Linked DNA regions of Cellvibrio sp. PSBB006. The protein of the gene in region 2 binds, or shares a complex with, the protein of the main gene of each other region. Links are inferred from orthologs where the notes say so. Each region holds a gene or a part of one and is shown on either strand. Other genes may lie near its edges.

Region 1 (3,363 bases), 3.1 Mb from region 2 along the record:
GTGGTGCCATGTATGACATGGGCGTGTACCCTCTCAACGCAGCGCGCTATACCTCCGGCGAAGAGCCTATCGCGGTCACCGCACGCCAGGAAAGCATCCGCCCGATGTATAAAGATGTGGATGAAACCATGGAATTCCGCCTGCAATTTCCCAGCGGCTGCATCGCAGAATGTGCCACCAGCTATGCGCGTGGTATGAATCGCCTGCATGCGCAATGTGAAAAAGGCTGGTATGAATTACAGCCGTTCCAGTCTTACAACGGGGTACAGGGTCGCACGAGTGACGGCACCTTATTAAATACGCCGATTGAAAATCAGCAAGCGCGGCAGATGGATAATGATGCCTTGGCAATTTTAAATAATTCGCCGGTACTGGTGCCGGGTGAGGAGGGATTGAGAGATATCCGAATAGTGGATGCGATTTTTAAAGCTGCTAAAGAAGGTAAAGAAATTCGTTTGTAATTTTTTGGTGCTAATAACAATACCAATCCCTAAATGAAGCCCTACAATGCGAGCTTGGCGTTAGGTCATTGATTTCGAAACCCTCAATTCACGACTGCATGGATGCAGGAGGTAGAGCAACGCAGGAGCAGTTGCCGAGGGATGAATTGAGGGAGCTACATGGACGTATTCATGCGTTTTCGAAATCAATGACCTAATGACAAGCGGACTACTGGCACTCACCATCTGCGCTCAAATCACAACGCAATCGCTTTTTCCTTCAACTTCTCAATCTGATCCCGCAGTTTCGCTGCCGCTTCAAACTCCAGATCTTTAGCCGCCTGGAACATTTGTTTTTCCAATGCATCGATCGTTTTCCAAATATCCCCGCCGTGCATATCCACTGCATACTTGCCCTGCTTCTCCGCCACTGCCGCGCGATTGCGCGCACTGCGTCCGCCGGCACCGGGGACCTGCGAACCTTCCATGATGTCGGTAATATTTTTGCGGATACCTTGTGGGGTAATGCCGTGTTTGAGGTTGTGTTCAACTTGTTTCTGGCGGCGGCGCTCGGTTTCTTCCATGGCGCGCTGCATGGAGCCGGTCATACGGTCGGCATAGAGAATCGCACGGCCATTGACGTTGCGCGCGGCGCGGCCGATGGTTTGAATCAACGAACGGTCAGAACGCAGGAAGCCTTCTTTATCTGCATCGAGAATGGCCACCAGCGAAACCTCCGGCATATCCAAACCTTCGCGTAGCAGGTTGATGCCTACCAGTACATCGAACTGACCCAGGCGCAGGTCGCGGATAATTTCCACGCGTTCTACGGTGTCGATATCCGAGTGCAGGTAGCGCACGCGCACACTGTGTTCGGCGAGATATTCGGTCAGGTCTTCAGCCATGCGTTTAGTGAGCACGGTAATCAGTACACGCTCATCTTTTGCCGTACGTAAACGAATTTCAGACAAGACGTCATCCACCTGACTGGTGGCCGGGCGTACTTCAATTTCTGGGTCCACAAGACCCGTAGGACGCACAACCTGCTCCACGACCTGCCCGGCATTTTCGCCTTCGTATTTGCCCGGCGTGGCCGATACAAAAATCATCTGCGGCGCGAGTCGCTCCCATTCATCGAAACGCATGGGGCGGTTATCCAATGCAGAAGGCAAACGGAAACCATATTCCACCAAGGTTTCCTTACGCGACCGGTCACCTTTGTACATGGCGCCGATCTGCGGCACGGTCACGTGGGATTCATCAATCACTAACAGCGCTTCCGCCGGCAAATAATCAAATAATGTCGGTGGCGGCTCGCCAGGATTACGGCCAGATAAAAAGCGCGAGTAATTTTCAATACCGTTGCAGTAACCCAATTCCTGCATCATCTCCAGATCGTAACGCGTGCGCTGTTCCAGTCGCTGTGCTTCAACCAGTTTGTTGTTGTCACGCAGGTATTCCAGCCGCCCTTTCAGTTCTTCTTTTATGTTGTCGATGGCTTCAATGATTTTACTGCGCGGTGTGACGTAGTGAGATTTCGGATAAATCGTAACACGCGGTACTTTATGCAGCACTTCACCGGTAAGCGGATCAAAGATCGAAATTTTTTCAATCTCGTCATCAAATAATTCCACGCGCACTGCATCGCAATCAGAGTCGGCGGGATAGATATCAATCACATCGCCGCGCACACGGTAAGTGGCGCGATGAAATTCCATATCGTTGCGCGTGTATTGCAACTCAGCGAGACGACGCAAAATACCGCGCTGGTCTATCTTGTCGCCACGCACCAGATGCAGAAGCATCTTGAGATAAGAATCAGGATCACCCAAGCCGTAAATCGCCGATACGGTTGCCACCACAATCGCATCCTTGCGTTCCATCAACGCCTTGGTGGCGGACAAGCGCATTTGTTCGATGTGTTCATTTATCGAGGAATCTTTTTCGATAAAAGTATCGGATGATGGCACGTAGGCTTCGGGTTGGTAATAGTCGTAATAGGAAACGAAGTATTCCACCGCATTGTTCGGGAAAAACTCTTTGAACTCACCGTAAAGTTGCGCGGCGAGGGTTTTGTTGTGGGCCATGATCAAGGTAGGCCGCTGAACCTGGGCAATGACATTGGCGATGGTGAAGGTCTTACCCGAACCGGTCACACCCAAGAGCGTCTGGTGTGCGAGCCCCGCTTGAATTCCTTTCACCAAACCGGCGATGGCAGTGGGTTGGTCGCCGGCGGGACCAAATTCGCTGTTGACGGAAAAAACTTGTTTCGACATAACGTGTTTCGACTTGAGTAAAGGAATGGGGAGACGTCAATGCGGCGCCACCTTATCAGGTTTGATTGACAACCAATGTCAGGAGACTGACAGTCAGTGCTTGATTTGGGCGTTAGGCCAAAGTTCAAGGATCTCTTGCAGCTGTTGTTCGGGACCGAACTCTTCCCAGAGGATGCCGTTGCAATCCCGCGTATCGGTAAAAGCGCTGGCAGCACTCTCTTCCCAGCCCAGGTGACGCAATCCCGGAACTTCACCCGCTGCGATTTGACGAATAGAAAAGTTCAGCGTTTCGGTGCGCCAGAGGGCGTAAACCTCCGGGACAATAACCTGGGGCTGACTCGCCAGGCGTTGCGTGTAATCCGCAATGGAATCCGTCAATGAACTCACACCCAGGGCAATGTGGAACTTTCGCATCTGCTATCCTCCGCTCAGCACTAACGTCACATTCATAATGTCAATTTCACGGGGCCTATCATGACCGAATATCGCACAGAAACCGACAGCATGGGCGAGATCAAGGTACCCGCCTCCGCCCGTTACGGCGCGCAAACCCAGCGCGCAATCAATAACTTTAGCATCAGCGGCAGAGGCTTACCGACCAGTTTTATTGCCGCCGTGGCGCTAATCAAAAAAACTGCCGCCCAAGT
Region 2 (3,405 bases):
AACGAGTAGCCAATTCAATAGCGCGTATGCGACACAATTGGTCAAACTGGTAACGGTTGGCCTCGGTGACCTGACTCAGGATGGCATAAGCGCCCTCGCCGTTGATTCCGCGCACTAACGCCTCGTGGGCAAAAATGTTGCGTTGGTTGATATCCACAATAGGCTGAAACGCCATGGTGAACTCAAATGGCAGGGGCGGCATGTCCCGGCAATCCCCACATCCGGCAACTTGGGGATCAATCTTATCTGTCATGCATAACCTCTCTATTGGATTGCGCTCGCCAATACGGTGGCATGGCTGTCTCCAGTATAGGTGACCGAGCCTCGCCGGGCTGGCAGGCCAACGCTTCTGAATGAAGTTTATTAACGGCGGGTATCTACCCTATTCACAAGATCGGGGTGGCCAACTGTACATGCAGACAGTAAAATCGGACGAACCCCTGAATCAGCGCTGGAAAAACGGTAGACTAGCGGCCTTTTCCACCGCCACCCGACGATAGACGTGCTTATGGATGTTTCACCCCTGCTCAATCACCTCAACGATGCCCAGCGTGCCGCTGTGTCGGCGCCGGCGGGCAATCAACTGATCCTGGCGGGAGCGGGCAGCGGCAAGACGCGCGTCTTGGTGCATCGTATCGCCTGGTTAATCCAGATAGAGCGTGTGTCACCCTACTCCATCATGGCGGTGACCTTTACCAACAAAGCGGCGCGGGAGATGCGTGGTCGCCTTGAAGAACTTTTCAGTGAAACCCACCAGAACATCAATACACGCAATATGTGGGTGGGGACGTTTCACGGGTTGGCGCATCGTTTATTGAAAGCGCACTGGCAGGACGCGAACTTGCCGCAGAATTTCCAGATTCTCGACAGCGATGATCAACTGCGGCTCATCAAGCGCGTGTATCAGACACTGAATCTCGATGAGAATAAATGGCCCCATCGCCAGGCCCAGTGGTACATCAACGGCCAGAAAGATGAAGGTTTGCGTCCGCAACATATTCAGGAAACTGGCGATCCCTTTGTGCGCACCATGCTGCAAATTTATCGTGCCTATGAAGAAGATTGCCAGCGTGGCGGTATGGTGGACTTCGCTGAGTTGTTATTGCGTGCCCACGAGCTCTGGTTGAATAAACCGCATATCCTCGAACATTACCGCAACCGTTTTCCGTTTATCCTCGTGGACGAATTTCAGGATACTAACAGCGTGCAATACGCCTGGTTGCGTGTGCTAGCGGGCAAGCAATGTTTTGTGACCGCGGTGGGCGATGACGACCAATCCATCTACGGTTGGCGCGGTGCCAAGATTGAAAATATCCAGAGTTTTGCTGAAGACTTCGGCAACGCGGAAACCATTCGCCTCGAACAAAATTATCGCTCCACGTCTACGATTCTCAACGCCGCCAACGCGGTGATCGCGCATAACTTTGGCCGTCTCGGCAAAGAGTTATGGACCGAGGGCGCGGAAGGCGAACCCATTTCACTTTACGCGGCGTACAACGAACAGGATGAAGCGCGTTTTATTGTGGAGCGCATTCAGGAGTGGATTCGCCAGGGCAATAACAAAAATGCCTGCGCTATTTTGTATCGCTCCAACGCCCAGTCGCGCGTACTGGAAGAAGCCTTGCTACGCGAAGCCATTGCCTATCGCATCTACGGCGGCCAGCGATTCTATGATCGGCTGGAAATTAAAAACGCTGTGGCATACATGCGTTTGATCAATAATCCTCATGACGACGCAGCCTTTGAGCGCGTCATCAATACCCCGACGCGCGGTATCGGCGGTAAAACGGTGGATGATATTCGTCAATTCGCGCGGGAGAATGGCTGCTCACTCTGGCGCGCGTCAGAGATGATGATCGCCAATCGTGTACTGACGGCGCGCGCTGGTAATGCCGTGCAAACGTTTATTACCCTGGTCAGTAAACTTGCTCGCGACGCCAACGACATTGACCTGCACGGTGATGTACCGGCTTTGGATCAAATCGCGCGGCAGGTGATTGAAGACACCGGCCTGCTGGATTTTCACCAGAGCGAAAAAGGTGAGAAAGGCCAGGCGCGCGGCGAAAACTTGCAGGAACTGGTGAATGCCTGCCGCGTGTTCGACGTAGATCAGGAAGATGAAATGTCGGCGCTGCAACAATTTCTCGACACGGCGGCGCTGGATGCTGGTGAAACCCAGGCCGACGAATTTGAAGATGCGGTGCAGATGATGACGCTGCACTCGGCCAAAGGCCTGGAATTTCCGCTGGTATTTTTGGCTGGTGTGGAGGAAGGTTTATTTCCGCACAAGATGTCGGCGGATGATCCCGATCGTTTGGAGGAAGAACGCCGTTTGTGTTATGTGGGTATTACGCGGGCGATGGAGAAGCTTTATATCAGCTACGCAGAAACCCGCCGCCTGTATGGCAATGAAACATTTAATGCGGTTTCGCGGTTTGTGAAGGAAATTCCGAGCAAGTGTATTCAGGAAGTGCGTTTGAAGACGGCGGTGACGCGACCGGTGAGTTATCAGCGTAATGTCGGTAATGCGGCGCGTTTGAGCGACAGTGGTGAGGGTACGGGTTTTCATTTGGGTCAGCGGGTACAGCATGCGATTTTTGGTGAGGGTGTGATTTTGCATTTTGAGGGTCAGGGTGCGGGGGCGCGGGTGCAGGTGAATTTTGATAGTGAAGGGAGTAAGTGGTTGATGATGCAGTATGCTAATTTGGCGGCTATTTAAAAGTTTACTGAGAGTGGTGCTTCGCATTCCGTTTTCCCTGAGCTTATTGATTTCGAAAACGCATGCACACGTCCCTGTGGCTCCCGCAATTCATCCATGAATTGAGGGTTTCGAAACCAATAAGCTCAGGGCAAACTCGCAATGTGCAAGTTGCGCGAATTAAAAAACACAATATTAACCACAATAACGAATAACAATCATGACTGAAACATCCCCACAAAAAGTTAATTGGTATCCCTTGGTGATCCTGACGCTGGTCGCGGCGTTGGTGTTGGTATTCTCGCTGTTGGTCCTGGAGAAAACCCGTGTTAAGTCTATCGGTGCGGAGACGTCGGAAAAGGTGGGTCAACCGAGTTATCGTTGGCGCATGGTGACGACCTGGCCGAAAAATTTTCCGGGGTTGGGTACTACCGCAGAAACTTTTGCAGAGTATGTGAAAGACATGAGCGATGGACGTCTGCAAATTCATGTCTATGGTTTTAACGAGATTGTCCCCGCGATGGGGGTGTTTGATGCGGTATCGAGCGGTAGCGTGGAGATGGGTCACGGTGGGGCTTATTACTGGCGGGGCAAGGCGCCGGCGGCGCAATTTTTTACCACGATTCCGTTCGGGATGAATGCGCAGGAGATGAATGGCTGGTTGCATCATGGCGGTGGTTTGGAGTTGTGGCGTGAAATCTACGCGC

What was found. The genes of interacting proteins can lie anywhere in the genome.
Region 1: the proteins of uvrD (region 2) and uvrB are in contact, whole or in part, in a crystal structure (PDB 7EGT), measured with the Thermus thermophilus proteins. The link is inferred for Cellvibrio sp. PSBB006 from one-to-one orthologs. Residues at the interface, in WP_096412145.1 of Thermus thermophilus: His654, Arg656, Phe657, Gln666, Asp668, Glu669, Lys680, Arg681, Leu682, Ser683, Lys685, Tyr686, Ala687; in WP_096411307.1 of Thermus thermophilus: Glu23, Leu25, Arg26, Asp27, Gly28, Glu29, Arg30, Phe31, Arg55, Glu326, Asp327, Phe328, Glu379, Ser382, Gln383, His398, Gly400, Arg401.

What each region holds. Positions count from the first base shown.
Region 1 is NZ_CP021382.1:424,167-427,529, reverse strand. The notes cover bases 208-3,168. They hold uvrB (excinuclease ABC subunit UvrB), read right to left. Parts: upstream 2,717-3,168; coding sequence 698-2,716; downstream 208-697. Other genes in these bases: CBR65_RS01900 (hypothetical protein), read right to left, coding at 2,810-3,130; CBR65_RS01910 (Gfo/Idh/MocA family protein), read left to right, coding at 208-461. Also shown: more of CBR65_RS01910, read left to right, coding at 1-207; CBR65_RS01895 (aspartate ammonia-lyase), read left to right, coding at 3,191-3,363. UniProt on the Escherichia coli protein: The UvrABC repair system catalyzes the recognition and processing of DNA lesions. A damage recognition complex composed of 2 UvrA and 2 UvrB subunits scans DNA for abnormalities.
Region 2 is NZ_CP021382.1:3,535,413-3,538,817, forward strand. What follows is about bases 111-3,113. They hold uvrD (DNA helicase II), read left to right. Parts: upstream 111-508; coding sequence 509-2,719; downstream 2,720-3,113. Other genes in these bases: CBR65_RS14575 (EAL domain-containing protein), read right to left, coding at 111-253; CBR65_RS14585 (TRAP transporter substrate-binding protein), read left to right, coding at 2,919-3,113. Also shown: more of CBR65_RS14575, read right to left, coding at 1-110; more of CBR65_RS14585, read left to right, coding at 3,114-3,405. UniProt on the Escherichia coli protein: A helicase with DNA-dependent ATPase activity. Unwinds DNA duplexes with 3'-5' polarity. Translocates on single-stranded DNA with 3'-5' polarity. Initiates unwinding more efficiently from a nicked substrate than double-stranded DNA.